3 regions of the Paenibacillus sp. FSL K6-2524 genome follow, and region 1 is predicted to be linked to each of the others. Evidence: a T-box and tRNA genes for the amino acid it is inferred to sense, from the RefSeq annotation. Region 1 holds a T-box; the other regions hold tRNA genes.

Region 1 (10,898 bases):
TACTCCAGCACGATAAACAGTTACTACATGCTGAAGTTGCTGCTTTTGTATCGCGGCGGGATTATGGGGTGGAAGACCCTGAAGTATTGGATGCCATTCGTTACCATACCTCGGGCCGAATTGGTATGACCTTACTTGACAAAATCGTCTGTTTGGCTGATTATATCGAACCGGGGCGGGACTTCCCAGGTGTAGATAAGATCCGCGAATTGGCTGAGCACAGTCTTGATGAGGCGTTGATCGCTGGATTTGATTCTACTATCTCCTTCTTGATCGAGAAGCGCAAAGTCATCTTCCCACTCACAATACTCGCTCGGAATGACTTAATTCAAGGTCTTAAGCGATAGCGATACCATATAGTAGCAGGGAATCATCCATGTAATCTACTGAATAGCTGTTATAGTTATGAGTAGCAGGAAATTCTCCATGTAATATACCGCATAACTGTAATAGGTATGAGTAACAGGAAATTCTCCCTCTAAATTTGGCACAACGAGCTATTATGGCGAAATTTTGCTGGATTAACTGGAATTTTTCCAGTTAATTAGGATGTGAGAGTCATATCGTTTATAATAGCGGGAGCTTTTCCCGCTAATGTTTTTGTTTCTACCCAAGTGTTATTTTGGGCAGAATAAGTTTATTGTTTACAAGCTCTAATCTTGTGAAGTAAGGGGCACGAGGTGTGATTCGGAACTGAAGAAGCGAAGCGTTCGCCTTTGCCATGTGATTATAACCCTCTAGGGTGTTATATAATCAAGATAATCACAGGGCAACAGCGATCGTAAGTCTGAATCATTCCGACTGCCCTTGCTCTTTCCAACAATTTTATGAGCGATATCCCTAGGAGGTTGATTAAATGACAGTATCACCAGAACAATTGTTAAATATAGCGATACAATCAGCAGAAGATAAGAAAGCGATGAACATCGTAGCACTCGATTTACAAGGAATTTCATTGATCGCAGATTATTTCGTTGTTTGTCACGGGAATTCAGATACACAAGTTCAAGCCATTGCCACTGAAATCCGGAAGAGAGTCCATGAATCTGGATCCGTAATTCGTGGGATCGAAGGAATGGATTCTGCACGTTGGGTCCTGATGGATTTAGGAGATGTTGTTGTGCATATATTCCATCGTGATGAGCGTGAGTTCTACAATATCGAACGGTTGTGGTCTGACGCCAAAGTTGTGAACAACGTATGAGTCTAATCGCGGGAACCATGGTGTCCCTGCCGATTGACAGGGAAGTATCACCTTATGGCTATTTTTTAAGTGGGGGAACACAGGATGTTCTACTCCATTATTCTGAGGTTACTCATCCAGTGAAACCAGGTCAAACTGTTGAAGTGTTCTTGTATCACGATACAGAAGGTCGACTTGGGGCTACGATGAAGAAGCCTTATTTGACACTGGGTGAGCTTGCTCTCCTAGAAGTCGCTGATATCCATCCGCGACTAGGGTGTTTTCTAGAAATGGGACTAGGTCGACAACTCTTATTGCCGATCCGGGAACTTCCAGAACTTCCTGAACTCCACCCGCAGATTGGTGATCATGTCTATGTAATTATGGACCATGACAAACAAGGACGTCTAAAGGCTAAATTAGCTGGAGAATATGAGTTGTCGCCGCTTACGTTCCATGTTCCTACGACCTGGAATAATCAGTGGTTAGAAGCTACGGTGTACAAGCCATTACAGATGGGGACCTTCGTTATCGTAGATGGTGGTGTCCTTGGGTTTGGTGTCATCGGAATGATTCATTCCTCTGAACGGAGCCGCTTGTTACGACTGGGTGAACGGGTTAAAGTTCGTGTGTCCCACATCCGTGAGGACGGACGAGTAAATCTATCTATGATGCCTCGTAAGGAAGTTGGACGAGATGAAGATTCTGAACGGATCTTGGCCTATTTAGAAGAACGTCCTGGTGGAGGAATGCCTTTCTCCGATGTAACACCTCCTGACCTGATCAAACAGCGTTTTGGCATTAGTAAATCGGCGTTCAAGCGTGCGATCGGTAAGCTGATGAAGGAAGGTAAGGTTACGCAGAAGGAGAGCTGGACCTATCTTGTGAAACCCGAGAATGAGGAGAGCGAAAGCGGAGAATAAGCTCCAGAAAGTGATGTGACAGCATGGCTTCATATCGTAAATTTGCCTATGTATACGACGAACTGATGGAGGATATGCCTTATCCGGATTGGGTTCGTTTTGCACAGATGGCATGGGAACGGCATGGTGTACCGAAAACCGTTGTGGAGCTTGGTTGTGGCACGGGAAGTATTACGATCCCACTTGTGAACTCTGGCTTTGAAGTGACGGGAATTGATATATCAGCAGACATGCTGTCGGTTGCTCGCCGCAAAATGGATAGTACAACGCAGGGAACTCGTTTATACCGTGAGGGTAGCGTCCGCTGGGTACAGCAGGATATGACGGAATGGGAGTCTACAGAGCCTGTTGATTCTGTTATTTCATTCTGTGATTGTATAAACTACCTACTTGAAGAAGAGGATGTTGTTCGTACATTTGCGCGTACCTACGATGGTCTGAAGCAAGATGGCACTTTTCTATTCGATGTACATCATCCGAATACGTTGATCCGGTATGAGGAGGAACAGCCCTTTATTTGGGATGAGCGTTCTGTATCTTATATTTGGACTTGTGAACGGGACGATACAAGGAATGAAATAGAGCATCATTTGACGATATTTGCACGCGAAGAGGAAAACGGGGTAGATATGTACCGGCGGTTTGAAGAGACACATATTCAGCGAGCGTATGATCCGCAGTGGATCAAAAGTGAGCTATTAAAATGTGGATTCCGCGAGGTGAGCTGTTATGCTGACTTCGAATGGACCCCGGCAACAGATGATGCTACTAGATTGTTTTTTGTGGCCGTGAAATAATTATGGTATTATGACAAATAAATGGGGACCAACTACAGTTGGTTTGCCATTTTTTTTTGTTTATTGCACTTATTTCAGTGGATTATGACTTGTATTTGGCGCTTATTGGGACCTAAATTAAAAATAAATAGTTATTGTGTATATAATTCAGTATAATTGAATGTAAGAGATGTTCTGCGGATGAGATTGTTTATATTGATCCATTAATAAAGGGTCATAACTATAGCGTAAGTTTGCGAACGAATTGTAATTGAGTGAATTAACAACATATAAGTTACGGAACGAAGACTAAGAACATATCGAATTAATTACGACCCATTGGGGTCTATCTATATTTTGCCAGAGAGGATTAATCACATAATGAATGAAATAGCTACTACACCTGTAAGAACACGTCGCTCCAAATCATCCCCACCACCCGTCCGAATTTTTTCACTAGGCGGCATTGGTGAAATCGGTAAGAACATGTACGGTATCGAGTTTAAGAATGAGATCATACTCATTGATGCAGGGCTAAAGTTCCCAGATTCTCGTCTATCAGGGATAGACTATATTATTCCGGATATAACTTATTTGGTTAATAATAGTCACAAAATTAAAGGCTTATTTCTAACACATGGACATGAGGATCACATTGGTGCGATTCCATTCCTGCTTCGTCAACTGCAAATTCCGATCTATGGTGGTGCGCTTACCATTGGTTTGGTGAAGGCGAAATTGGAAGAATATCGTCTACGTGGGCAAACTGAGCTTCACGTTTTCCAAGAGAACGATCGGTATACTTTCCAACATTTAAGCGTGCACTTTTTCCGGACAACCCACAGTATTCCCGACGCATTCGGTATAGTTGTGGAAACTCCATACGGATCTGTCGTTCATACGGGTGACTTCAAATTTGACTTCACACCTGAAGATAGACTGGCCGACCTACCCAAGATGGCAAGTGTTGGCGGAGGAGGAGTCTTGGCTTTACTAGCAGATAGTACGAATAGTGAGAAGGAGGGTTTCACGCCTTCGGAACGAAAAGTAGGAGATGCTATTTTAGACTCTTTCCAGAAGTGTGAAGGACGGATTCTATTTGCGACTTTCGCCTCTAACGTTCACAGACTTCAACAGGTTGTAGAGGCAGCGATCTTATGTAACCGAAAAATTGCCGTTCTCGGACGGAGTATGGAAAAGGTATTCACAATCGCTCAGGAGCTTGGCTATATCCGTATTCCTGACGGGATGATGATCGACATCAAACAAATTGATCGTTTTGAAGATCAGCAGATTCTAATCGTATGTACTGGTAGTCAAGGTGAGCCTAATGCGGCGCTCAGCCGAATTGCTTCAGGTTCCCATAGAACCGTGCAAATATATCCAGGTGATTCCGTTATCTTCTCCTCTTCACCGATTCCTGGAAATACGCAGAATATTAACCGAAGTATCGATTTATTAATGCGGGCAGGAGCTAATGTGATTTATGGAAATAGCGTAGGTATTCATACCTCGGGTCACGGATGTCGCGAAGATTTGAAGCTAATGTTAAGTTTTATACGCCCTAAATATTTCATTCCTATTCATGGGGAATATCGTATGCTACTTAGTCATCGAAACTTGGCTATCCAGACGGGGATCCCAGAAGAACGCGTATTCATAATGGATATTGGTGATACACTTTCGGTGTATCGTAACCGCGCTAAACGTGGGAGAGCTATTCCAGCGGGAGAAGTATTTATCAGCAATGGTGAGATGAGAACCTTTGAGGATGCTTTGCTAGAAGAACGGGGAGAATTGGCCCAAGAGGGAATCGTTATTGTGGTCATGACTGTGGACAAAACAACGCAACAAATTCTATCAGGCCCTGATATTGTGACTAGAGGTTTTGTATATATGCAAGATGCCCGCCCATTATTGAGACGTGCTGAAATGATGTTGAAGCGGAATCTCAATAAACTGGGAGAGCGGCAAGAGTATGATCACGCCGCCTGGACTCGGACCACTTATAAAGTGCTTCGGAGACATTTCACGAAGGAAGTTGGCAGAACGCCTCATATCATGCCTTCAATATTGGAAGTTTAAGTTTCTTGAATTGAATGATATAAAGTTTAGAACAAAGAAGGTCGCCTAATCTTAGGCGGCCTTCTTTGTTCTAGTGATAAAAATTGGAGATATATGTTGAAACTTACGATATACTATAGGTAAATATAACCAATTACACCTAATCGTTCTTGGAGGTTGTTCAATTGACAATGGATATTACGGGAAAGCCCAATGTAATGAAACGAATCATGGTTACTGTATTTCGGGATACTAGGCCGGTTATCTTAATGTCTTTATTGCTAGTGTTTATACTAGCCGTTTATCTGAGAATGGACTTCCTTAATTCTGTCGAGCATAATCTATCTCATGATTCTAAGGGATATGATGTGATGGTCAGACAATGGATTGAGGATGGTGTGTATGCGTACAAAGATACTGAGCCGAATGCAAAAGTAACACCAGGATATCCAGCATTCATGGCTATCGTTTATAAAATGGTGGATTACACCAAACATGATCCGTTTTATATGATTCGGTTGATTCAAGTGTTTCTTAGTATGTTCACTTTATATCTAATCTACCGCCTAGCCAGAAGGCTGGGAGGGGCTGGAGTTGGGCTGGGCGCTGCCGCTATTGGTGCTGTATATCCATCATTCATATGGAGTAATGGAGCCGTTCTTACTGAGGTTTTATGTACTTTTTTCTTAACGTTGTATATCTATGTTCAATTGATTTCTTTGGAGCAGAAAAAGATGTCTTTTGCGCTATTAAGCGGTGCTTTACTGGGACTAACTGTGCTTGTTCGATCTGAATTTCTACCGATCCTACTGGTGAGCCATGGCGTGGGATATTTGTGGCAGAGGAACTTTATGAAGATCCTGAAGTTATTACTCATTTCAGTAGTGGGCACAGCTATTATTCTATCCCCATGGGTTATCCGAAATATGATTACTTTGAACAAGGTGATTATTGCCTCAACTCAAGTGAATCCTTTTGCTGCTGGAACGTACCCTTATAAGAATTATGCTGACAGAATGGTTGAGACGAAGGGTAAAACTCAGATGGAAGTTGCCAAGGAACGGATACGCGTTGGTTTTACAGAGCATACTTTGAAATATGTTACATGGTATACGGTGGGGAAATTAGCTTACATATATGGGAAAATGTTTTCGGGAAGCGGTCATACTCCTTTTTATACGGTCATTCCAATTCTTCCGCAGAACATTCTTCATTGGGGATTGATCGGGTTGTTCCCATTAAGTTTCGTTCGAGGGATTCGCCTATGGAAAAGTCCAGGATTTCTACTAGTTACGATCGTGGTAGCTATGTCCACGCTGCGTTTGTTGTTTGTACCAGAAACGAGATATAATTTCACAGTCATGCCCATGATTATTATACTAGACTGTGTTACGGTTGCTGCAATGATTCAATGGTACTCCGAGAGAAGATTAAATAAGAATATAAATCTAGGTAGATCCGGTGCAACAGGTTAGAGTAAGAACGGGTTTCGACTAGGGTGTATTGACTTTTCGACTATTTTAGATATAATGGTGGGTGAATAAATCGAAATAATTTGCGATGACAAGGAGTAGTAGTTTCGTGATGTCCACCCAGAGAGACGGCGATTGGTGAAAGCCGTTGGGCAGCATAAATGAACTCACCTTGGAGCTTATGATGCAAGCATGTTTGGGAATAAGGAATTTATTTTCCTTAATATTTTCGATTCATGTGTAACATCATCGTTCTCACCCGCGTTAAGGGTGCAAAGTGAGTGGAGGACAAAGCATGTCCGACACTAACTAGGGTGGTACCACGGGAATATACCTCTCGTCCCTAGCGATGATTCGCTATGGATTGAGAGGTTTTTTTTACATTTGAAGGAGGATTTAACATGAGTGACACAACAGTATCTCGCGACTTTTACAATGCACAGTCCATTGAACCGAAATGGCAGGCATATTGGGACAAACATGAAACATTTAAGACTCGGGAAGAATCAGGGAAACCAAAGTTTTATGCGTTAGATATGTTCCCTTATCCCTCAGGAGCAGGGTTACATGTAGGCCATCCTGAAGGTTACACGGCAACAGACATCATTTCCCGTTACAAACGGATGCGTGGCTACAATGTACTTCATCCAATGGGTTGGGATGCATTTGGTTTGCCAGCAGAGCAACATGCTCTTGATACGGGTGAGCATCCTCGCCACTTTACAGTTAAGAACATTGACAATTTCCGACGTCAGATTAAATCGCTCGGATTTTCTTACGATTGGGATCGAGAGATCAGTACGACGGATCCAGAGTATTATAAATGGACCCAATGGATTTTCATTCAGCTCTTTAATAAGGGTCTTGCTTATGTGGCTGAAGTACCTGTTAACTGGTGTCCCGCACTTGGAACGGTACTGGCGAACGAGGAAGTTATCGATGGCAAGAGTGAGCGTGGTGGACATCCAGTTGTCCGTAAGCCAATGCGTCAATGGATACTGAAGATAACGGATTATGCAGAGAGATTGTTGGAAGATCTAGAAGAGCTGGATTGGACAGAGAGCATCAAGGACATGCAACGTAACTGGATTGGCAAATCCGAAGGTGCAGAAGTTGTGTTCGAGATTGAAGGACATGATGAGAATTTAACTGTCTTTACAACTCGTCCAGATACACTATTTGGCGCCAGCTACGCGGTGCTTGCACCGGAACATGACCTAGTTGCTAAGATTATGACGGATGCTCAGCGGGATGCTATTAAGGCATATCAAGAGCAGGCGAGTCGTAAGAGTGATCTGGAACGGACGGATCTAGCTAAGGATAAGACAGGTGTATTCACTGGTGCGTACGCGATTAATCCTGTGAATGGTGCAAAACTACCGATCTGGATCGCAGATTACGTATTGGCTGGTTATGGTACTGGTGCGATCATGGCGGTTCCAGGACATGACGAGCGTGACTACGAATTCGCGAAACAGTTCCAATTGGATATTATTGAGGTTGTATCTGGTGGAGATCTTGCTAATGAACCTTATGCTGGCGATGGCCCACATGTTAACTCCGATTTCCTTAATGGACTTCGCAATGATGAAGCGAAGAAAGTGATGATTACTTGGTTGGAAGAGAACGGTAAAGGCCGTGGCAAAATCACGTATCGTCTTCGTGATTGGTTGTTCAGCCGCCAACGTTATTGGGGTGAGCCTATTCCAATTCTGCATTTAGAAGACGGTACGATGAAGCCAGTTCCTGAAGATCAGTTACCGCTGCTCTTACCAGATGTGGATCAGATCAAACCATCCGGTACAGGCGAATCTCCACTTGCTAACGTATCTGAGTGGGTGAATACAACCGATCCAGAGACCGGCATGCCGGCCCGCCGCGAGACGAATACGATGCCGCAATGGGCGGGAAGCTGCTGGTACTATTTACGGTATATCGATCCTCATAACGATAAGGAACTTTGCTCTCCAGAGAAGCAAGAGCAATGGTTGCCTGTGGATCTCTATATCGGCGGTGCTGAACATGCGGTTCTTCACTTGTTGTATGCCCGCTTCTGGCATAAAGTACTGTACGATCTAGGTGTTGTATCGACGAAAGAGCCATTCCATAAGCTTGTCAATCAAGGAATGATCCTCGGAGATAACAATGAAAAAATGAGTAAATCCCGCGGGAATGTTATTAATCCTGATGAGATCGTTAATGCTCAAGGCGCAGATACTCTACGCGTATATGAAATGTTCATGGGTCCATTGGAAGCAACCAAACCATGGAATGTTAACGGCGTAGAAGGTGTACATCGTTTCTTGGCTCGAGTATGGCGCTTATTTATCACAGAAGATGGAACTCTGAATGCAAAAATTTCAGATGACCAAGGCAGTGATGACTTTAAACGTACTTGGCACAAGAGTATCAAGAAAGTGACGGAAGATTTGGAAGCACTTCGTTTCAATACAGCGATAAGCCAATTGATGATCTTCGTTAATGAAGCTTACAAAACAGACACAATTCCTAAAAAAGCGGCTGAGAACTTTGTGCAAATGTTAGCTCCACTTGCGCCTCATATCGCCGAAGAATTATGGGAACGGCTTGGTCACAACGAAAGTATCACTTACGAACCATGGCCGACCTTTGATGAAGCATGGACGGTTGAGTCTGAAGTTGAAATTGTTGTTCAGGTCAATGGTAAAATCGTAGACCGGACCAAAATTTCCAAAGACCTTGATCAAGCAGCAATGCAAGACCATAGCTTGAATCTTGCTAGCGTGAAGCAAGCTATAGAAGGAAAAACAATTCGCAAAGTTATAGCTGTGCCTGGTAAACTCGTCAATATCGTGGTTGGCTAAGTCATAAGGTAAACTTGCTGCGAATGCTAGTGACAATTTATCAGCCTCGAGTGTTCTGAGCGATGTTGTTAAACGAAATTTCTAGCTTACTGAGGTCCTCATCGTATTTCCGATGAGTGACTTCAATCAAGCTGGGGAACACGCCCTGTAGGCGTGATTCTAGAATCGCTAATCCTTGGGCAGTAACTCCACCAGGGACAGCAACACGTTGTTGTAACTCTTCGAGTGTGAAGCCACCTTCTGTTAGCAATTTGCCGGTACCTACAAGCATTTCTGCTCCCAGGATGGTGGCTTCTCTTCTTGAGATGCCCGTGAGCTCTGTGGCAGAATCTATCCATTGCTGTAGGATGTATGAGATGAAGGCAGGACCACAGCTTGCAATGTCCGAGGCGATCCGTGTTTCCGTCTCTCTAAGGGCAAGAGGAGTTCCCACAGAAGACATGAGTTGTTCCAGTAGGATTCGGTTCTCTGGTTGGATTCGCTTGCCGTAGATGCAGAGTGAAGCTCCACTATGTACTGAATTCGTGATGCTAGGTATGATTTTAGCAACTTTCGATGGGATAAGATTCTCAAGCATTTGGATGAGGACAGGGCTTGTGATAGAGATGACGATTTGATCTTCAGTTAATACGTCACGGATTTCTGAAATGACGCTTGGGAAATCGAGTGGTTTCACACATAGGAATATAATATGGCTCCCTCGCGCTGCTTCAACGTTGCTATGCGTGATATGAAGTCCTGGATGCCGTTTGGCTAACAGTTCTGCTTTATGTGATGAACGATTGGTGGCATAGATGTTGTGCGGTTGTAAAGCACCGGAACGCAGGAAGGCTCCAATTAGTAAACTACCCATAGATCCTGTCCCGATGAAAGTTACCTTCATCCTGATCCCCTTTCCGTGCAAATTGCACATATCTTCGTCATTTATATATGTATGCATCTTGAATGGATCTTCATGACTTTGAAAGACAGATTCTTTTGAGATGGGGTGCATGGGATGAAAAAAGAGTATATGTTAATTGCGGTTGTTTCGGCGATAATTGGGGCTGGGCTCATGTTTGTGGCTGTTGGAGGAAATGGGAACTCGGGCATTGAAGGATGGGTTCCTGTTAATAGCGAAGTTGTATCGGCTATGGAGAAAAATGTTGATGCTGTGGATAATCCAACTGGTAATGCAGTAACTGACGCTGTTAAGCCCGCTGATATAAGCAAGCAGGATATTGCGAATGGGAATCCTGAGACGAGTTCAGAATCGCCTGAACTGAATGCTAGTAGCACTGCGAAAACAGAGATAGATATATCAGAAACTACGATTTCACCAGTGCAGCACCAGCAACAACAGAGCGACCTGATTAACATTAATACAGCGGGACTGGCTGAGCTACAGGACATTCCAGGTATTGGCGAGAAAAAGGCGCAAGCCATTGTTGATTATCGCAATACACATGGTGCTTTCACCTCTGTAAGTGATCTTACAAAGGTGAAGGGAATCGGTGACAAAATGCTGCAAAAAATGAAGTCTCATATTGGGCTTTAAGAACAGGAGACAATTAGGATGAATCATGACACACGTAAAGATTGGGATACGTATTTCATGGATATTGCTTATATGGTGTCGACACGTTCAAGGTGTAATC
Region 2 (10,898 bases), 2.9 Mb from region 1:
ACTAATTCATTTTTTGTAGATTTTGTGTCATTTTTTTTATTCGGATCCTTTTTTATATTTTCGTCAGCTGTTTTTCCTATATTTCCCTTCCCTTCTACCTCCACTTTTTCTACTAACGTTACTTTCTCTTCTACCGTTGCTTTCTCATCTACCTTTTCCTGCTCATTCTGCAGTGATTGTTCCTTATCTCCACTCTCTTCCTTCATATCAGCTACAACAATCAACTTCTTCTCTTCTAAAGTGTTTAGCTTATTCTGGTCTGTATCAGGGGACTCGATCGACTGAGCAGCAAGGCCAAATGAGCCTGCCTCATTTTGTTTCATATCATTTTGCCCACATGCTTGAAGAAGCAGGAGTACTGCAAACATCAAAATGGACAACACTACATTTTTCCTATTCAAAAGAACTACCTCCTTATGCCTTAAATAGGGTTAATGGATCCATTCTATATACCCTAAATGCCGGTCCCATTGAAGCGACGAACCCGATCAGAATCGTCCCACCCGCTATATAAAAATGATCTTGAGTCCAAAGGAACGGATTGATTTGAATCCCCCCGTAGGTGAATAGTAGATCTTTCAAAAAATAACTTCCGACATGACCAACAAGTAAACCTATCAACAGCCCTGAGACCGTAATGATCAATCCCTCGCCTATCAATGTCATCCATACATAGATCTTTGATTTACCAAGCAGACGCAGCAATCCAACATCTTTAGTTCGTTCATTCGCAGCTGCAACAAGGGATAAGAGGATAGATATTGCCGCTAAAATGACGCATAACAGAGTAACGATTTCAATAATCTCTGATCCCCGATCTACGAGATTAACAACATCCGCAACGACCTTACTCGTATAAACAGCCTGAACTTTATTCATCTGATCAAGCTTACTCTGTAACTCATGTGCGCCCAGTAAGGTCTTTGGCTTCACAAGAATTGCTGTAATCTCTCGATCTGCATTCAACTCACCATGAACAAACCATGCATAGTCGAGCGTTGTAAACATAGCGCGATCATCTGGGGTGTTCAGCTCGGGAAGGATCCCCTTGACTGTATAGAGAAAACTCTGATGAGCATTATGCTCGTCATGTTCTGCTCCCTCAGTATCACCCTCCAGTTCTACATCAAGGGCGTCCTTAACCAATCCATGTGCACCGGAAAAGGTGTCTCCTACTTGAAGATGGAGTAATCGTGCTGCATACGACCCAACGACCACTTCACCAGTGTGTCCATATAGCGTTCCTGCACTTAGTTTTCGGTCGCCATACCTAGTCATGAAATACTGCGGATTAATACCCACGATAGGATAGCCATTGTAGTTATCACCTGTTGTCATCGCATAGGCCTGCTCCACACCTTTATCTTGCAGGACCACTTTAAGAGTCTCCTCGGGAATATTCCCGGTAGGAGATCCAACGTGATAGAAAGTATTCAGTACAAGTGTAGTCTCGCTGCCTTCAGCTCCAATCACGACATCAAATGGACCATACCCCTTCTCTGTTCCTTGTTCTACGCTGGCTTTAGATAACGAGAGTATGATGATAAATGCTACTGTCGCTGTTACAGAAAGTAACGTCAGCAAAGATAGAAATTTACGATGAAGAATATTACGAACTAATAAATGGAACAGGCTCATATGACCGACTCCTCGCACTTCTTAATTCGTTAATTTCGTGAATATGAACACATTTTTCAAAACGATCTGCCATATTGAGATCATGAGTGACCACGATTAACGTATGATCTTTGCTGGCACACAAATCGAGCAGTAGCCCCGTAACTTCATCCGCCGTCTCCCAATCTAGGCTTCCTGTAGGCTCATCAGCCAATACTAGCTTCGGTTCATTAATTAACGCCCTAATCATTGCTACACGCTGCTGCTGCCCCCTGGACAGTTGTGATGGTAGATGACGACTCCGATCACTCAGACCAACCTTCTCAAACCAGAAGTCGATAAGTTCCCGCCGTTCTGTCTTACTTCGATTACCTGACATTACAATTTCAACATTCTGCCTAGCCATTAGGGAAGGAATCAGATGAAAGTCCTGTAAAATATATCCGATATTCTCCGCACGAAAGCGATCCCTGACAGACTCACTCATTTGATGGAGGGCCATTTCCCTCATTATGATTTCACCTTTATCTGGCGAGAGAATGCCACTGATCAAATGAAGTAAGGTGCTTTTCCCCGAACCACTCGGTCCGATCATTGCGAGTTTCTCACCTTGACTGACTGTCCATTCCGGGATATTTAGGATTGGAACGTCCTTTCCTGCCACTTGAAAGCCTTTCTTCAATCCTTGAATATGTAACATAGTATCCACACTCCTTTGCGAACCAAAATGCAGAAAAACAGGAGAAGCGACTTCTCCTGTTTATTCTTCCACCTATCGTGGCTTACTTAGCTTATTTCAATTGGATACGTTCAGATAACGAATCCCATTTCAACGTTGTACCCGTCAATTGATTGAAGGCAGCCAGTGGAAGATACAATGTCCCATTATCCAGTTCCACAGTGAAAGATGCCGCCTTACCATTTACCTTAGCAGTGCTTGCGCCGAGGTCTATGGTAATAGTTGCTCCTTTACCACTAAGCGTTGCTATGCTACTACTAGCTTGATATTTACCATTAAGTGCTAGTGTTAAGGCTTTAGCCGGATATAAGACTTCCTTATCACGATTGATTTTGAATTTAGGATATACATATTTTGCTTGCATAGCCGCCGTTACTTTGTCTAAATCGACTCCAATCACCGCAGCAGCAGCCTTCGCAATCTGCGTATTATCGATTTGTCCCTTCACTTTGTCAGCAATGGGGCCATATGCCCAAACCCCAACATCAACTGCAGAGTGACCATGTCCGGACCAACCGACCAACAAGCGCTTAGACACTACAGCGTTATATCCGCCCTCGCGATTGTAGGATGAGCCGTCCCCATCTAGAATAAGTTGAGCTTCTTCATCGCTTAAATCATTAATTCCCGTGTTGTCAGCAACGATCTTTTTCACATCTGCTAATGTTTTAGCATCATTTAAAGATCCGATGAGGTATTCAGAAGAATGCTTCTGTTTATCCCACAGATCAATGTTCATTTCATAAATATTGTCCCGTGATAGGGAAAGACCCCCGGTCTCATGATCCGCTGTAACAATAACAGACGTATTTCCTTGCTTCTTAGCGAAATCAATGGCCGTCTTAAATGCTGCATCGAAATCAAGTGTTTCTTGAACCATCGTTGGCAGATCGTTAGCATGCCCAGCATGGTCAATTCGGCCGCCTTCGATCATCATGACAAATCCATTCTTGTCAGCGGACAAGATTTCTAGAGCTTTAGAAGTCATCTGAGCCAAACTTGGCGTCTCAGCAGTCCGATCCGGTACATAAGCAACATGTGAACTACCGAATAAACCGAGCGCCTTCGTATTTTTAGACGATAGAGCTTTTAAACTCTGCGCCGTTTTAACTACGGTATAACCTTTAGCTTCAAATTCAGGCAGCAGGTTTTTATCTGTTCTCTTCCCCTTTTCTTCCTTCGTAACAAAGAAAGATTCTCCACCACCGAACAATACATCCACTCCACTTGTCAGGTACTGGGAGGCAATGGCACTCTCGTTGTCTCTACTACGGACATGAGAGGCGTATACAGCTGGAGTAGCATGGGTAATACGCGCTGTTGTGACTAAACCCGTAGCTTTCCCACTGACTTCAGCAGCTTCGATTATAGATGCAAAAGGTTTCGAGACATCTTCATTAGATACACTGATACCGGCATTATAAGTTTTATGCCCTGTAGCAAAAGCGGTACCTGCTGATGCCGAGTCAGTGACAACACCTGAAACAACCGTGCCACCGTCTTCTCCGCGATCTGCAAAGGTTGTCGCTTGACCAACATAATAAGGATCCAGGTTCAAATGCGTAATGTTTTTCTCATATTGTTGGAAATAACGTGTAGCTGATACCTGAGCTGGTCCCATGCCATCCCCGATTAGAACAATCAAGTTTTGCGGTTGGGATTTCTTTGTTTCTTTTGCCGAGACCGTATCTTTGGATGTTGCAAAGGATCCCGCCGTCACGACTGTCAGTGCCAGACCGCTAACCGCTAAGCCCTTCCATAACTTCTTCATCTATTTCCCTCCAATTGTATAAGAACTAAGATAAGCTTAGAGGGAGAATATTTGGTAGATGTTAACAGATTATTATTTATAGGTAAAATTTTACTATTCGTCAAGTTTCTCATTTACAAAAGTCTACATTAAAATAACAAAAAAATCCCTTGCAATAGCAAGAGATTTTCTCGGTGACGCTGTTCATTTGATGCGGTCGAGAGGACTCGAACCTCCACGGGGTTGCCCCCACTACCCCCTCAAGGTAGCGTGTCTGCCATTCCACCACGACCGCGTAGTGTTTCTAAAGCGAACATTTAACATTATACCTACGGCGAATCCAAATGTAAAGAAAAACTATTTTTCTTTCTCCGCTTTCTTCCTCCTCAACATTTTTCGATGTTGAGTAAAATGAATATACTCACGAATAAATGCCTTTTCATGGGCAGATAATTTAACCGTCCAATCTATGGATGAAACATCTACCAAATAAACTTCAAGGCGCTCGTGGATTTTCTCTACTTGTCGTTCACGTCCAGTCATAAGCCAATCTAAGCTCACATCAAAATACATGGCGATATCGATTAGTTTATTACTACCCGGAGTCGATTTCCCACGTTTCCAATCTCCTAAATTCCCCGTACTTATTCCAAGATCCATACAAAACTTCTTTTTGGTTATTTTCTTGTTCTTAATTAAGATTTCGATTCTATCATAAATGGACAACGAAATTCCGACCTTTCTTCAACGCACAAGAAAATACGCATTTAAGTTGTTGTACTGTTGTAAGGTAACGCACTTACGTATATAATAAAATTTATGACCTTGCGTGTTATATATACATAAGTATTATATCGTAATTTTTTCCAATTATAATCTTATACTATAGGAGTGCGCTAATCGTGATCGAGATGTCTTCTGTATGGCATGACGCCGTCCATTCATTAAACCAGAGCATAGCTATCATTGCTCCAGACGGCACCCTACAACTCGTTAATCAGAGTTGGGCAACTCAAGCATCCAGACACGGTTTGTCTCCTGATTGGGATCGACCAGGGATCAACCTGCTTCATGTCTTCGCTGCCAATAGGCACAATTCAACCCTCTCTTACAACATCTCCTACAAAACTTTAATAACATATTGCATGGAGATCATCCTTACTTCAAAACAGAATTCTACTGGGACTTACCTCAAGGAAAATCCTGGTTTCTAGCTGAAGTTATTCCCTTTACTAAACAGGGATCGACACAGATCAGAGGTATCACTCTTACATGCTCCGATATCACAGAATTTAAGAACAGTGAATTACAGCTAAAAGAAGTTATTTCCAAAATATCCACTCTAGAAGGACTTCTCCCCATTTGTGCCGTCTGCAAAAAAATTAAAGACGATCATAATGTATGGAACCCCATCGAAAATTATTTAAACCAACATACCTGCGTTGAGTTTACTCACGATATTTGTCCCGATTGCATCCGTTTGCTATATCCTAAGTACTCATCAATCCTTGACCACCCAGATAATTCAGAACAGAATCCCCATAAAACCTGTCTCTGTCACGAACATCCTGATCATCCAAATAATCCATAAATTTCTTCAGTACAAGCTCGATAGATTGTAACATATTTAACAATGAAATACTGTAAATATTCTATGCTTCTTAGCTCATTTTTCAAGCAGCAGCACAAGTAAGCCCCTGTCACCGACAGGGGCTTACTTCATTGAATCATTATCGATTGAATTTAGGGAAACGGATTCGTACAGTTGTCCCCTCCCCAACTGAACTTGTTATGGACACCCCATACGCTTTGCCAAACTGGAGTTTAATCCTCTGATCGACGTTGCGAATTCCATAGCCGACCCCTTTCTCCGAAAGGGTCAATATTTGCTCGATCAATTCTTCTTTCATGCCAATACCGTTGTCTTGCACCTCCATGCAAATCTCATCACCTTCAAAGAATAAGCGAATGACCACATGAATTTCATCATCATACCAGGCATGCTCCAATATATTTTCCACAAATGGTTGAAGGATAAATTTCACTGTCTCGTATTTCAAAGTCTCTTCGCAAACTTCATAATTAACGATAACTCTATCCGCGAATTTTATTCTCTGAATATCGACGTAGGATTGAATAATTTGCAGTTCTTTTTCAATGGAGATAATCATCTCACCTTTATTCAAGGAAAGCCGATAGAATTTGGCCAGTTCACGCACCATCTCATGCATCTTTTCGATTTCTCCCAGCTGCGCCATCCGACTTATAGAAGAAAACGTATTGTAGAGGAAATGAGGATTCATCTGCGAATGAAGTACCTGAAGCTCAACATCCTTTTTCTCTAGCTTGCTTAAATAAACCTCGTCAATTAGCTTCTCCATATTAGAAGCCATGTCGTTAAACGCCTCGCCAATCTGCGAGAATTCATCTTTCCCCTGCACAGGCATCCGCTTTTGGAAATTCCCTTCCTTAAATGTCTTCAGAGATCGAATCAACTTCAATATCCGTTTGGAAAAATATCGCGATATCGTCCAACTGATCAAGGTAAGTACAAGCAAACTTGCTAAGCAGATGAGAATTGTAATATTGCGCACCTTCTGGGAGTTCTCCTGAAATGAGGAATTAGGAATCCAGGCGATAATACTTGCATTCATATTCGATATGGGTTGTTTGATTTGCATGTAGCCTTCCGGCTGGTTAACTGAACTGCCTTGTGCAAATGGTAGAAGTTTCGAATCACTTCGCGAGCTTGTATATAACAGATGATTATTCCCGTCCACGACAAATAACAAGCTATCTTTACCTAGTTTGGTGAAATCCACATCGTAGAATACATCTTGAAGCTTAACGTTAAAATTCATTAACCCAATTGGAGATAACGTATGATAATTGATGATAGGTCGTAATAACGAAATTCTGGCGTTGGTAGCGTCACTATCAATTTGCTTCCACTCTATAGTTTCATAATTCATATACTCATTCATATCTTTATACCACTTGGAGTTAGAAATTCTATCTAAATGAAAAATCGAATACTGGAGGCTATCGCCGGGGTTAACAACCCGATCAAGATAATAAAACTCACTTATATTCGTATTGCTCAAATAGACTGATAACTTAACATCGATGTTCGGTAAATTCGCCGCCGATTCTATCTTTGGCAAAATATATTGTGAAGTGATCGTATATTTTTCATAATCCAAATAATATCCTGATAAAATACCCGATAATGGTTGATCCGCATATATATCCTCCGAACCACGAATAACGTCCGCCAAACGATAATCTACATTGTTACCAATCTGTTTGACAGCAATTTCAAGGTTACTACGAGTATGCTGCTCACTTGAATTCACCGAAGACACATAAGCGAAGCTCCCAATCACGATAACAGGCGTCATGACCATCAACAAATAAGATATAAACAATTTATAGCTCAGGGGGATATAGCTATTTGATTTCTTCATTGGCATTACTATCAACCCTGCTTTCGATAGTCTCCCGGAGTAAACCCATAGTGCTCCCGAAATAACCTACTGAAATATGCCAAGCTCTTATAACCGACCTGATCTGCCACCTCGTAGATTTTATACTTCGGCTCTAGCAGAAGTTCCTTTGCTTTTTCCATCCGATTACGTACCAAATATTCATTAAAGCTCTCACCGGTCTGCTCCTTAAATAAATACCCCATATGATTTGGAGAATAAGAGAACTTATTGGCGATTTCTCTCAAGGTGATATCTTCAGCAAGTCGGCTATGGATATATTGTTCAATGGGTTCAATTAGACGCCGACTCTTGCTCTGTTTTTTCATGAACAAACGCTCGGAAATTTCAAACGATGTCTTGCGAAGCCATGATTTAATATCATCTACCGTTTCGAATTCGCGGATAACGTCTAAATGCTCAAAGCCCCACCCAAGTAAGCTTTCGAATGTTTCATTGACCGTACTAAGATGCGCCTCCAGTTTCGTAGCAATATGAATGGAGAAACTATATACTTTCACTGGATGCTCGAAACCTCTCACATTATCAAATAAGTCATCCATACAATCGCAAATTTTAACGAGATCATATCCCGCAATAGCTACAAACATCGCATCTAAAATACTATTCAAATCTTTGGCATCCTTGACGATCTGAAGCTTGGCTAGTCGAGGGGGAATTACCCTATTCTTGCCAAGAAACATTTTGTTACCTATCAGTTCTTTGGCTTGTATAAAAGATTGGGAAATCTCCTCAGGAAATGCTACAGGGTCCCCATAGCTTGCGGTTATGGTAAACTGTGTATTTCTATGTATATGTTGATTCAGATCAGCTAAAGCATCCTCCAACCGCTCAGGAGTGTCCTGATAAATAAAAGCAAACTGTGAAGTGGATAGCTCGCACCACGCACCTAGCTTTTGTTCTTCTATATAGGAAATAATCAAATCTGAAGCTGTACGTAATTGCTCTTGCCAAGCATCTGGTGCTTGTTTGTTCTTCCATAATACATCATCCAACTCAATGATCACTGCACTCGCGAAGCCAGTTGGAGATGCCAATGGATAACGTTCCAAGAAGGTCGGCAACGTCTCATGATTGATGCTACCTTCTAGCAAATGCTGCACAAAATCTTTTTTTATAAAAGCAAAGGTTTCCGTGAATTGAGACTGCTCCTGAATACTTTTTCGTTCCAACTCAATTTCATTTACTACTTTTTTGAGCAGTTCCACAATTTCATCATCATCGACCGGTTTTAAGAGATATCCGTCTGCCTTGAGGTGGAGTGCCTCTTTAGCATATTCAAAGTCCTGGTAACCACTAATGAAGATAGTCTTCAGATGTGGATTCCTCTCTAGTGCCTTTCTTGACAGCTCCAAACCTGTAAGAACTGGCATTTTGATATCGGTTACAAGAATGTCTATCGAGTGATTATCAATATAGCTTAAGGCTGCAAAAGGTCTACTTTCACTACAAACCACTTCAATCTGCAGATCATTCCATGGAATAAGTTGACGCAAGCCTTCCAGATCATACTTTTCGTCATCTACCAATACAGCTCTATACATAGACATGCGCTCCTTTATGTGGAAAGAGAAGGTACACTAAGTATACCCTCTCTTACAACTCACTTAATATATTTTTTTACTGACCCTTCAGCTTTTGGAGATTCGCTTGCCACACACTCGTTTTCCATGTCAGCACCTTGTCATAACCAAACTTAGTTGCCTCTTTGTCAGCTTGTTCTATCAAACTAAGAACTTCTTCATCACTCTTCGCGAAGAAAAGCTTCGGAATAAGTTTCTTATATTGATCTTTCAACCGTTGAACAATTATACCTTCTTCAGATGTTGGAGATGGTTCCAAATTGGAGAACTCTGTAATATCCTTCGAAGTTTTGAACGAGACATTAGCCTGCCCTACTGTCGTCCAATCTTGAGCCTCTTGTGGAAGCAACAATTCGCGTTTAGCTTTGGTGCCATCAACATAAGCAGTATTACCATTCCAGTTGAATTCACCAATTTTGAGCTCATCATATTTCTTAAGATCACGATTAATGTACGCATCGTTCGGGATTGGTACGCCGTCCTCTACTTTATCGTAGAAGAGACCTTCAGGCCCAAAGAACAATACTTGTTGACCTTGCGGACTGGATGCCCAGTTCATATAAGAGAAAATCGCTTCTGGATCTTTAGCATTGGTCGTAATCACGTTTACATTCCAACCTAGTGTATTAAATCCTGATGGGTATACTTTGTTCTTATCTACACCAGCTTTGTGTACAGGCCAGATAACATCATATCCATCTTCTGGATCCTTAGCTGACAATAAGTTGTTAGCTTCGCGTCCAATTCCCTCAACTACCGCATCATAAGCGCCGAAGACAGCGATTTTACCTGTTTTTAATTTTTCAAGAATTTGATCACGGGTCTGAGTGAACATATCGCTAGATGTCAGCCCTTGGCGGAACAACTTACTACTATACATTGCTGCGTCCTTAAAGCTTTGATTCTTATAGATAGATTCCAAGGAATCACCACTCGGAACACCAAACATGGCTGCTGGAGAGATGAAACCTGGTGTCATATCATCAGCTGCACCACTAAAAAGCATGCCTAGCATTTGAATGTCACCGTCACGAACCTCGCCGAAATCAAGCGGAACGATATCCGGATATTTCTCTTTAACCAATTTCAGATATGCTTCTAGGTCATCCCATGTTTCAAGTGCAGGAGAACCTAGCGCTTTGTAAATCTTCTTCTCTACGAGATAAGCCGCATTTCCGTTACCATTCTCGCCATTGATGAACCAGTTTGGCATTTGGTAGAGTTTGCCGTCGCTACTGCGAAGCATATTTATTGTTTGTTCTCCAACCGTCTTCACGAATTCTGGATATTTCTCAAGATAAGGATCAAGTGCAACTAGTTTGCCAGCCTCTTGAAGACGGTCTACATCTTTTCCTCTATCACTTACAATTACATCTGGTAGTTGATTAGATACAATCATTGTGTTCAACTTTTGCGTTGCTGCTCCATTAGATTGAATCGGATTCAGAGTTACTTTCAAGTTATCAGTAATCCATTTGCCATGTGGGCGTTCAAGCCAAGTTGGTGCCGTATACCAATCATAGTTAACAAACAAGGAGAAATCCACAGGTTTTACCTTCGCTTGGGTAGCGCCCTCTGCTACAGCTGGGTCCGGAGCGTTATCCGGAGCAGTGGTCGCTGCCGCGTCATTTGTAGCGTTTGCCGCTGGGGAGGCAGTTGGACTATTGTTCTTACTGTTAGAGCAAGCCGAGAGCACCAAGCTA
Region 3 (10,898 bases), 1.6 Mb from region 1:
ATTCCAATTCGCATTTTACATCCTCCTAGGATCGTTATTAATATAACGTTACCATTCATTATATAGGGTTATGGACAAACTGACGACTTTCAGAATATCCATCTTCTAATTCTCTCTTTACAATCTTATGTTAATCTAAGGAAGTTTTTATAGACGTTTATTAGAGTATCACGAAGTGAGGAGATCCTAATTTGGATACATCGAAACCGCTCAATAAGCCAATACAAAAGAGTAGATTTCTACAGACAGTAGAAATATTAGGCGTGTCAGCCAAACTTGGTATGACCTCATTCGGTGGCCCTATCGCCCATCTTGGTTACTATCATGAAGAATACGTGAGTCGGCGCAAATGGTTGGATGAACGAAGTTATGCCGATCTTGTGGCTCTGTGTCAATTCCTACCCGGTCCAGCCAGTAGTCAGGTCGGCATTGGTATTGGTCTTAGTCGTGGCGGAGTTCTGGGCGCCATTGCTGCATGGCTAGGATTTACGTTACCTTCTGCCATTGTGCTTATTGTCTTTGCCCTATTCATGCAAGGGATGGATGTCGGAAGCGCCTTTTGGCTTCATGGACTGAAACTTACAGCCGTATCCATCGTAGCTCAGGCGGTATGGAGCATGGGACGAAAGCTCGCGACGGGGCGCAGTCGGGCCACGATCGCGATACTTGCAGCCGCAATCTCCCTCATCTGGCCAAACGCCTTCATACAGGTGTTCGTCATTGCCATCGCTGGTATAGTCGGCTTATGGTTGTATCGTAAATCAACTGATTCCCAGGCCGAATCTACTTTCTTCGTCCCTATTTCTCGGAAATGGTCGGTCGTTTGTTTGGTGCTCTATTTCGGCCTTCTTCTAATCCTTCCGCTGCTAGTTCGTATATTTGGCGGCGGCGGAACGACAAACGGACTGTTGCTGTTTGATAGCTTCTATCGAACGGGTTCGCTCGTCTTTGGAGGCGGTCATGTTGTTCTCCCCCTACTTCAAGGTGAAGTTATTCATACCGGATGGGTTACGGAGTCTGATTTTCTTGCCGGATACGGGCTGGTCCAAGCTGTCCCCGGACCTCTCTTCACATTCGCATCTTACTTGGGAGTACTAATTAGCGGCATTCCTGGCGCTATTATTGCTACAATTGCCATTTTCCTGCCCGCATTCCTACTCATTGTTGGCGTTCTCCCGTTCTGGAACAGTTTGCGACACAATAACAATGTACAGGGTGCATTACAAGGTGTTAATGCCGCAGTTGTCGGCATCCTGCTAGCCGCTCTATATAATCCAATCTGGACGACTTCCGTCAACACTGCCTTGGACTTCGTTCTAGTACTACTATTGTTTGGCATGCTAATCTACTGGAAGCTTCCCTCTTGGAGCGTTGTCTTAGCGGGTGCTGCTGGAGGAGTACTCCTAGGAATATTGGGTAGTTAATTCTATTCGAACTAAGAATATTAAGGCTCATAGATCATTTTTCGAGTCATTCCACCATCAATAACCAAATTAGCCCCCGTCACAAACGTATTATCGGGATGGGTTAGATAAAGACAGGCTTCTGCAATATCAGAAGGCCTCCCTACTCGTCCCGCCGGATGCTGACGGTGGTCAATCTCTGTAAGAACACTATAGTCACCTGTCTCGATCCAGCCTGGGCTAATACAATTCACCGTAATGCCATCGCTACCAAGTGACACTGCGAGCGCATGGCTTAAGGATACGATGGCTCCTTTTGAAGCAGCATACGCCTCAGATCCGGGTTCTGACATGAGAGCACGTGTGGATGAAATGTTAACGATGGCGCCCCTGTTCTTGTTCTTCTTCATATATTTAGCAGCTTCCTTAGAAGCTAGAAAGCAACTTCGTACGTTGGTGTTTAACACATCATCCCATTCATCTATCGTTAGTTCATATGGAGATTTGAAGCGAGATACACCCGCATTATTAATTAAAATATCAATACTCCCGAATTTCTCATAGGTAGTTGAAATAACATTTGTGATGTCAGCTTCCTTTCTGACATCACAAGGTACAAAAATAACCTCTCCACCCATCTGACTTATCTCGTTAGCAGCCTGTTCACCATTTAGTGTATTGATATCTGCTAACACAACAGATGCCCCTCGGCGAGCATAGGCTTCCGCCACTCCTCTGCCTATACCATTTCCAGCCCCTGTAACGATTACCGTATGATGTTCGAACGACATGCGCATTACCTCCCTAACGGATTAAAGTTCGAGTTGAAAATTTAGCTATGCTTAACGCGATTCTATCCTAACAATGATCACGACATTACGCTCGTTCTGCCACAAGGAGCTGGATTAATTCAGGGAGCCAATCATCGATAGCATCGAATTGATATCCAGCCCGCTCCGCTTTGGACGTATCCATGAACCAAGACGACGGTACGCCGAACGGTGACATATTCGCCTGTTCCGTCTCCGGCTGAATAACTGCAGCAACTCCTGCCTCTCTTTCAATCAAGGAAATGATCTCCCTAATGGTAAGTTTCCCGTTTGAGCAGGCATTAACCGGCCCTGTTATAGGTGAGCTTCCCAGCCAATTCAGAAAAGATGCCGCCCCCGCAGAAGTGATCAATGAGATGGCCGCTTCCGGATTTGGTATGCCAATTGGAGTCTCATTCAGTACTCGTTCAACATGAAAATGGAGCCTTTTGGTATAATCATCTGGACCAAGAACAATGGGAATCCGCATAGCACACACTGGAAAGCTTGCCCTCTGGAAGAAAGTAGCTTCAGCTAGGCGTTTGCCTTCTCCATAATCAAAATCCTCTCTATTACCTGTACGTAAAGGGTAATCATATGGATCGAAAGCAGACTCTGTTGTCGCAATCTCAGAGAAATCATAGACGGATAACGTAGAGGTTAATATGTATTGGCCAACTCGACCTTCAAAGGCATCTATAGCAGCCAACGCTTCATTAGGCGAATAACAGATGTTGTCGTAAATAACATCCCATGGGCCGGCTTCGGCGGCTTTTTTTAAATCTTGCACATCCGTACGGTTCAGGGTGAGACTTCGAACAGGTCCATCAAAACTTACTTCAGTTAAACCACGCGTCGCAACGGTCACTTCGTGTTTCCCTTCTCGAAGCAACAAATTGACTAACCTTTTCCCAAAATAACGAGACCCACCTAACACTAAAATTTTACTCATCACATCAACCTCAATTCATATATTTACCCGCAGATTATTTAGTTATAAACAGACTTTTCATAAAAGCGAGCCCAGTAAGTAAACCAAAGAAGAAGTAGCCGCTCCATTTAGCCATGTGCTCGTTATAAAGTGAATAGTACGGTAAGGTAACATATTGCGAAATAACAGGGTATATCAGCAGCAGAAAACACGGCAAGAATACGAAGAAAAACAGCGGTCTATAAAACTTGCGTCGGTTTGGCACCCCATTCAGCAGGCTCAAATAGATTCCAAATACAAATGCATAAACGATATGACCAATTAAGGTGTAGTCCACTTTGCCCAGAGAGTCATTTTTTCTCGCCATCATATCCATAAATTGATTACCGTAATAAACAAGCAGTAACGCACCAACAATCCACAAGAAGTAATAAAAATATCCTTTTTTCATATCCTAACTCCCCTAGTATTTAATATGGTTAACTTGTTTTACAGCTTTGTCACCGGATTTAACATGCTTAAGCTGAGCAACGATAATTATGGTGATGACGACCAGTAGAAACCACGAGCTAATTTTACCGAGATGGACCAAACGCCAAACATGCTCTTGATCCGGATAGCGCCAGGCTCCAAGAAAAGTTGAGATGTTCTCAGCAATCCAGATGAAGAAGCCAATCAGCAAAAATGCTAATGTGAGTGGCATCCGATAAGTAGTGCCTGAAATGGTGAAGTGAACCCACGTTCGGATAAACACGATCAACAGTAACCCAATCAGCACCCAGCGGTAGTCACCTATGAAATGATGCGTGAAGAAGTTGAGGTAAATCCCCGTACTCAGTGCGACCGCAAATATCGTTCTCGGCCAACCTGTAATATGCAGATCGAATCTGCGCCAAGACTGACATATATAACTTGCCACACTGGCATACATGAACCCACTATATAGTGGCACCCCAAATACTTTAATCCACCCTTCCTCAGGATATGACCATGACCCCATATGTACTTTGAATATTTCCAAAGCTAGGCCAATCACATGAAACATACAGATCACTTTGAGTTCATCAATGGTCTCCAGCTTAAACAGCACCATACCCACTTGTGCTAACAGACAAATAATAAGAATTAGATCATATCTCGGCAATCCTGGTATTCCAACTACTTTAGTTAACGCGAGTGTCAAGAAGATTATAACTGGAAAAATACACGATAACGCCTCTAGCCAACCGAATAGTAACAATTTACGTACAAACGTCATGTTTCCCTCCACTGTAAGTAACCGGACAGATGCCGGATATTCAGCACCTTACTAGCGCGCCGTGATTCATTCAGATTTTACCATAAAGTGACCTGAAGGTAGGGACATTTTTGTATCCAACTTGTTACTTGAACCATGGAACTAGTGATAGATATGAGCTTAGATTCCTGTCGATAGAGCCTTTTTTAATAATAAAAACCCACTCTGCCTTGCTCATACAATTGCATTACGCTGGTCCATACGTGAAGTTTTGTTACTATTGTAATTCTTGTCTTCATATGAAAAGTCTCCTTAATCTTGATAGATACCAATATAAAGGCTAAACCTCTCACCTGAAATTGCGAAACATTAACTCAACATTAAACTGAAGGGAATATCACCAATTAAAAACGGAGGATAACAAAGAAAACCCACTGGATGAACCAGTGGGTTTCTTCGTTATTACCTATTCTTATGCGCGTAGAGGGACTTGAACCCCCACGTCGTGAAACGCCAGATCCTAAGTCTGGTGCGTCTGCCAATTCCGCCATACGCGCGCATGATTACGGCGTTCTCACCGTATCTGTCCTAGATGCATAATGCAGCAGCGACAATTAATATATTAACAAATCCGGACTACGAAAGTCAAGGTTTATTTTCGAATAATAATTATCGCGATTGCCCCTGACTTATCATTCAATAACATCTTACCGATAAAATATATGTAGTTAACTTATTAGGAGGTAGACACCATGGATATTGTTGCACTTTCAACTAGAATGGCACAAACCAACTTACAGCAAGAGGTAAGTATCTCTGTTGTTAAAATGTCAAAAGATCAAGCTGTCATCGAAGGCCAAGCCCTCATCAAAATGATGGAGCAAAGCGTTCTGCCTAATCTAGGTGGCAATCTCGACATCAAATTGTAGCATGCACAAGCTTGGAGAGGCTCTCAGCCTCTCCACTCTTTCAGGTAGTTAATTTATGTGAATAATCATGAATAAACAACAAAAAAAACCTTGATATCCAAGGCTTTCTTCTTGATGCGCGTGAAGGGACTTGAACCCCCACGTCGTGAAACGCCAGATCCTAAGTCTGGTGCGTCTGCCATTCCGCCACACGCGCGTGTACTCTGTATCGCATCAGCGACAAGATATATCTTATCATGTTGCTATATCATGCGTCAAGCTTTTTTTAAAAAAATATCAACTGTACGTAATTTAGAAAACCAATTCGAATTTGTAGTGCAAGCCACTAAATAACATCCTCAACCACAAGTAGCTGCGGCCAAATTCGTAACCATTCTTTCTGAGCTATCCTTCTCATAAATAACTCATTATCTCGACAATAAGGACTTTGACGTACCCTTAGAGAGAACAAATCATCCAGTCCATGAGGCGCAATGAGTTCGACCTCTCCGTTCCTATTCAAACGTACACCAACTGCCGTGGCGGTCTCTGGCCAACGCAACATGGCATCCTCTACAGAACAATGAGGTGACTCACCACTCTTCATGTGCATCCGCGCTTGATTTTTGACAGACCAATTATGTGTAGGATTTAATTCCCTCAATTTGGCCTCATACTCTTTCTCAACCTCTTCCTCCAAACATGAAGGGTCATAATATAGGACGTCGACATCGTTATAAGGAGTTCTAAGCTCATATCCGTGTAGGATGTCCCAGACATAATTACGTAGATATCCTGCAGCTATACATGCTTGTGGTAACGATAGTAAAGACACTGACTCCAAATCGGCCATCATGTCAGAATTCTCTCTAATCATATGAAGCAATCCCTCGGCATCCAATCGTATTGCTCTTGTATTCATACTCACCAGTCCCCTACTCTACCTATAAATACTTCTTAAACGCTTTGCTAGATTCGCCATCAAAACCAAGTGCCGAATAAAAACGGTGTGCATCTACTCTTGCTGAGCCGCTTGTTAACATCAACTTAACACAACTGCGCTCCTTAGCTAATTCCTCAGCAAACTTCATCATCTGGTTCCCTATGCCCTTACCTCGCTGTTCGGAAGAAACAACAACACGCTCAATAACTCCGAATGGTCGATCCCCACTAAGCGCATCAAGACAAATATGTAAGTGTAGTGTACCTAGTATGCACCCGTCCTCCTCATAAACTAACAAGAAACTATCAGCACTTTCTCTAACCTGTTGAATTCGCTCGGGCCAGACAGCAATCTCTTGATTATTGGGCAAAAGCACCCGGTATAATTCCTCAATCACCGCCGCATCATGAATCTCCGCTTCTCTTATCATTATTCCCCCACCCTTACTGGTTAATATGAAGATAAGTTCTTCAACTTTAATTAGAATTGCTAATTAAGGTTCCAATCGTAATCTATCAAGTTAGCAACACATGGACTAATAAGCGACACTTCGAGTGCTAACGGGATTTACTCCTGCTAAATGTGTGTTCATACTCATGATACCTAAATTAACTGGAAAAACCGGAGCTAATCCACCATATAAGCCTCATTTAGGCGCAATGTAGGTAAATTAGCTGGAGGTTTTCCAGTTATTTGAAGCGAGTATGAATTGACCTGCAAATTAGATGGAGTAATTCCAACTAAGTGTACAGGTCTGGGTCTGGGTCTGGGTCTGGGTCTGGGTCTGGGTCTGGGTCTGGGTCTGGGTCTGGATTTGGGTTTCGATCTAGATGCATATCTAGATCCACATCTACATCGAGAATTGCATCCAGGTCCGAAATTATCATCTACAAGTATGTAATAACCAATTCATTACTCAATTATTTCGTAAAGCTTCATCCTTCGGCAATAGAACGGTCAATAATCCGATCAATGGGAGAAAAGCACAGATCTTCATAATATAGAAGATTCCCATTTGGTCTGCGAAGTTCCCGAGGAAAGCTGAACCTAGTCCCCCGAGCCCAAAAGAAAGTCCAAAGAACAACCCCGATACAAGTCCCACTTTACCAGGTAATAATTCTTGAGCATAGACCACGATAATGGAGAAAGCTGAGGACATGATGAAACCTGCCACAACGACAAGTATCCCCGACCAGAACAAGTTCGCATAAGGAAGTAAAAGTGAGAAAGGCGCTGTACCGAGTATTGACACCCAAATAATATTTCGGCGACCAAATCGATCGGCAAGTGGTCCCCCGAAGAATGTCCCCACCGCAGCAGCAGCTAAGAATGCAAATACATAATACTGAGCCACTTCTTTAGCTACTCCGTAGTGGTCCATGAGAAAGAATGCGTAGAAGTTAGAAATGCTTATCGAATATACATTTTTAGAGAATAAAAGTAGCACCAATATAGTAATCGCAAGACCGATCTTTCCCTTGCTAAGGGAAGGTCTATTCAGTTGATCAGCTCCAACAGAGGTACGCTTCTTGCGAGGCTGTATTACTTGCGAACCGTACCATTTCGCAACGTAGAACTGAATAACGATAGCCACAATCGCAGCTAGTGCGAACCAAGCAACACTGGTTTGTCCCAGTGGGATGAAGATTAATGCCGACATTAGTGGGCCAAGTGAGGTCCCAACATTCCCGCCAACCTGAAAGATCGATTGGGCCAGCCCACGTCGGTCACCTGCCGCTAAATAAGCAACGCGTGACGACTCTGGATGAAACACCGAAGAACCCAGGCCTACGGAAGTCACGGCAAGTAGGATAATACCGTAGGTCGGTGCGTATGCGAGCAAGAGCACGCCAATTAGTGTAAAGAAAACACCCACTGGAAGGATATACGGTCTTGGACGTTTATCTGAATATAATCCGACGAGCGGCTGGAATACCGATGCCGTCATATTCATGGCAAAAGCAATCCATCCAATTTGTCCGTAACTTAGGGATAATGATTCACGAAGTACTGGAAATAGTGCAGGAATAGCAGACTGCATCGTATCATTTAGCAAATGTACCATACTGATCGCAAATAAAATGGGGTACACAGTTTTTGCCGGTGAAGCTGCTTTTGTAGCAGTTTGATTCATTTATCTCTCTCCATCCATCTCTGTTATGATCAGAAGTTGAAATTGTCTGGATCCGATCCATATCGTAAATCCTGATTCAGAGCTTCAATAGCAGCTAGATCTTCAATATCCAATTGAAAATCAAAAACATTCGCATTTTGAACAATTCGTCCTTCATTTACTGATTTAGGTATCGTAACAACACCTACTTGTAAATCCCAACGCAGAATGACTTGAGCAACATTCTTACCATGTTTTGCTGCGATGGCCTTCAGTGTTTCATTTTCGAGCAGTTTTCCCTGTCCAAGCGGTGACCAAGCTTCGAGTTGAATCCCTTTATCTTGATTAAACTGGAGTAACTCTTTTTGGAACAAATGTGGGTGAAACTCAACTTGGTTGACTGCAGGAACGACTTCAGCATCGGCAAATAGATCCTCTAAATGATGGATATTAAAATTGCTGACCCCGATTGCACGAACTTTACCTTCTCTATATATTTTCTCTAAAGCTCGCCAAGTATCCTTATATTTTCCTTTCACTGGCCAGTGAATCAGAAATAAATCAAGATAATCAACATTTAATTTACGCAGACTCGTATCAAATGCTTCCAGTGTGGTCTCATATCCTTGCATACTGTTCCATACTTTCGACGTGATGAATATATCTTCACGAGCCAGCCCGTTCTCAAGTATTGCTTCTGCAACAGCCTGACCAACGCCTTCTTCATTATTGTAAGCAGCAGCCGTATCGATACTACGATACCCGTGGCGAATTGCAGTTTTGACAGCAGATACAACTTCTTCGCCCTCTTGTGCTTTATACACGCCTAGGCCGAGCCACGGCATCTTAACTCCATTGTTAAGTGTTACAGTATCCTGTAGATGGTTTAGCATAGTTTATATCCTCCTCAAAATTATATTTTACTATTCTATTATGAAGGACCGATCGGTATTTTAAAAGAGAACACGAATTTAAAGACGACCGGAGAATGACTCCGGCCGCCAACATATTAATAGTGCAAATTCTACAACCACACGTTTTTAAAACGAAATCATCGCCCCGGTCTCATCAAATACAGCCGAGGGATTCCAAGCAATCTCCCAAACATTATATTCAGGATCTGCAAAATAAGCCGTACGACCTCCCCAGAATGCTTCTTCTGGTTCCCTAAGAATCAAAGCCCCGGCTTCCCTAGCTTTCTCAATTGCATCATCTACCAGTTCCGGTTCTTCCACATTCACCGCCAGCGTTATTCCTCGAAAGGAGGGTTTCGTATCGCTCACAACCTGCTCATCCAGGCCTGCATCCTTTACTAATTCATGATAAGGAAACAAGCTAAGCAGCACTCCCGCGGTCGTAAAAACACAATATTCATCCGTACTTGTGGGCGTGTCTTCCCAGCCTAATCTTTTGTAGAAAGATCTTAAACTGGGTAAATCCAGTGCACCTAAAGTGACCAACGTGACTCGTTGCGGTATCATACGTTTTTTCCCTCCCAAATCGTATTTGTAAATACAGAATGCAAGGTAACCCGGTATGAAAATTACTTTTTATGGTATTATATATCCTACATGAAAAATACAAAAATGACCAGAAAAGTGTTGATAAATACACTCTGGTCATTAAGCGCCTTAGGCGGTCTCTCTAGATTGACGGAGTCTTTGTCTCGCACGATAGAGGATAATTTTAAAGTGTGATAACGTGATTCCCATGAGCTCGGCTGATTCTTGATAAGAGAATCCTTGCACATCATATAATAAAACCGCATGTTGCTGATTCGGTTGTAGTAAGGACAACATTCCATATAGCTCATTTCGATTCTCTTGCGTGATCACATTTGACTCTGGAGTCTCCTCACTAGCAAAGTCAATAAAGAAATCATTATCATAAATGGATGAACGACTCTCCTTACGAATCAAGTCAATATACGCGTTATGGGCGACCCGTAGTAACCACGATTTCGCCTGCTTACCATCCAATGCATCTACATGTTTCAATGCCCGGCAGAACACTTCCTGCGTTAAGTCCTCAGATGTATGATGATTTCGACTCAAATAGAGTAAATAGCGGTACACATCTTTACTATAATTACGATATATAATGTCTATTCCATTCGTCTTCATTTTGATAATCCCCCTTAAAATAAGCTATGCTTGCCTTAGTCTCATCTGCTCACCAGAATCCATATTGGCTATGTAAACAGCACCCTTTTGTTAGCGCCATTTTAATTCGATTTGATTTAATGCCAGAGCAGCTTGTTTCCGCAGTGTACTGATCTGAGATTTGTCGCTAATTAGTAGTAGCAGCAGAACAATGAGGGCAAGCAATATCCATTTTTTTCTATTCATTTGGATAGCCCTCCATCTTAAACTTATTAACCTAAATTCATTATGAGGGGGAGAGTTTAAGTCCCCACTAAGAAAACCTTAAGATTCTATTAAGATTTGCCTTAAACAACAATATTTTAGGATTGTAGGATAAAAAAACGCGTTATTCCATCAAAAGGAATAACGCGTATTCTTCTTAATAATTTACACTTTTTTAAAAAATAGTT

Evidence for each region. The T-box of region 1 lies ahead of leuS (leucine--tRNA ligase). A T-box ahead of a tRNA ligase gene usually reads a tRNA of that ligase, here a tRNA-Leu.
Region 2: it encodes a tRNA-Leu, which carries the amino acid that the T-box ahead of leuS (leucine--tRNA ligase) is inferred to sense. The anticodon was not compared.
Region 3: it encodes a tRNA-Leu, which carries the amino acid that the T-box ahead of leuS (leucine--tRNA ligase) is inferred to sense. The anticodon was not compared.

The regions. Positions count from the first base shown of each region.
Region 1 covers NZ_JBBOSP010000001.1:4,593,246-4,604,143, reverse strand. Annotated here, with positions in the region: gene yqeK (bis(5'-nucleosyl)-tetraphosphatase (symmetrical) YqeK) at 1-347, shown strand, start outside; gene rsfS (ribosome silencing factor) at 857-1,204, shown strand; gene NST85_RS21510 (CvfB family protein) at 1,201-2,106, shown strand; gene NST85_RS21505 (class I SAM-dependent DNA methyltransferase) at 2,130-2,903, shown strand; gene rnjA (ribonuclease J1) at 3,264-4,967, shown strand; gene NST85_RS21495 (glycosyltransferase family 39 protein) at 5,138-6,421, shown strand; T-box leader at 6,498-6,766, shown strand; gene leuS (leucine--tRNA ligase) at 6,820-9,261, shown strand; gene comER (late competence protein ComER) at 9,302-10,144, opposite strand; gene NST85_RS21480 (ComEA family DNA-binding protein) at 10,259-10,798, shown strand; gene NST85_RS21475 (deoxycytidylate deaminase) at 10,817-10,898, shown strand, end outside.
Region 2 covers NZ_JBBOSP010000001.1:1,709,570-1,720,467, reverse strand. Annotated here, with positions in the region: gene NST85_RS07535 (hypothetical protein) at 1-401, opposite strand, end outside; gene NST85_RS07530 (ABC transporter permease) at 415-1,638, opposite strand; gene NST85_RS07525 (ABC transporter ATP-binding protein) at 1,610-2,317, opposite strand; gene NST85_RS07520 (alkaline phosphatase) at 2,409-4,127, opposite strand; tRNA gene NST85_RS07515 (tRNA-Leu) at 4,319-4,401, opposite strand; gene NST85_RS07510 (helix-turn-helix domain-containing protein) at 4,464-4,766, opposite strand; gene NST85_RS07505 (hypothetical protein) at 5,009-5,320, shown strand; gene NST85_RS07500 (hypothetical protein) at 5,597-5,740, opposite strand; gene NST85_RS07495 (cache domain-containing sensor histidine kinase) at 5,837-7,573, opposite strand; gene NST85_RS07490 (response regulator transcription factor) at 7,585-9,156, opposite strand; gene NST85_RS07485 (extracellular solute-binding protein) at 9,233-10,898, opposite strand, start outside.
Region 3 covers NZ_JBBOSP010000001.1:3,012,678-3,023,575, reverse strand. Annotated here, with positions in the region: gene NST85_RS13680 (Gfo/Idh/MocA family protein) at 1-14, opposite strand, end outside; gene NST85_RS13675 (chromate transporter) at 192-1,424, shown strand; gene NST85_RS13670 (SDR family NAD(P)-dependent oxidoreductase) at 1,445-2,194, opposite strand; gene NST85_RS13665 (NAD-dependent epimerase/dehydratase family protein) at 2,280-3,164, opposite strand; gene NST85_RS13660 (hypothetical protein) at 3,199-3,594, opposite strand; gene NST85_RS13655 (DUF817 domain-containing protein) at 3,607-4,401, opposite strand; tRNA gene NST85_RS13650 (tRNA-Leu) at 4,856-4,937, opposite strand; gene NST85_RS13645 (YjfB family protein) at 5,133-5,309, shown strand; tRNA gene NST85_RS13640 (tRNA-Leu) at 5,425-5,505, opposite strand; gene NST85_RS13635 (nucleotidyltransferase family protein) at 5,635-6,210, opposite strand; gene NST85_RS13630 (GNAT family N-acetyltransferase) at 6,233-6,661, opposite strand; gene NST85_RS13625 (hypothetical protein) at 6,941-7,132, shown strand; gene NST85_RS13620 (MFS transporter) at 7,148-8,365, opposite strand; gene NST85_RS13615 (aldo/keto reductase) at 8,395-9,237, opposite strand; gene NST85_RS13610 (VOC family protein) at 9,385-9,825, opposite strand; gene NST85_RS13605 (RNA polymerase sigma factor) at 9,976-10,467, opposite strand; gene NST85_RS13600 (hypothetical protein) at 10,558-10,692, opposite strand.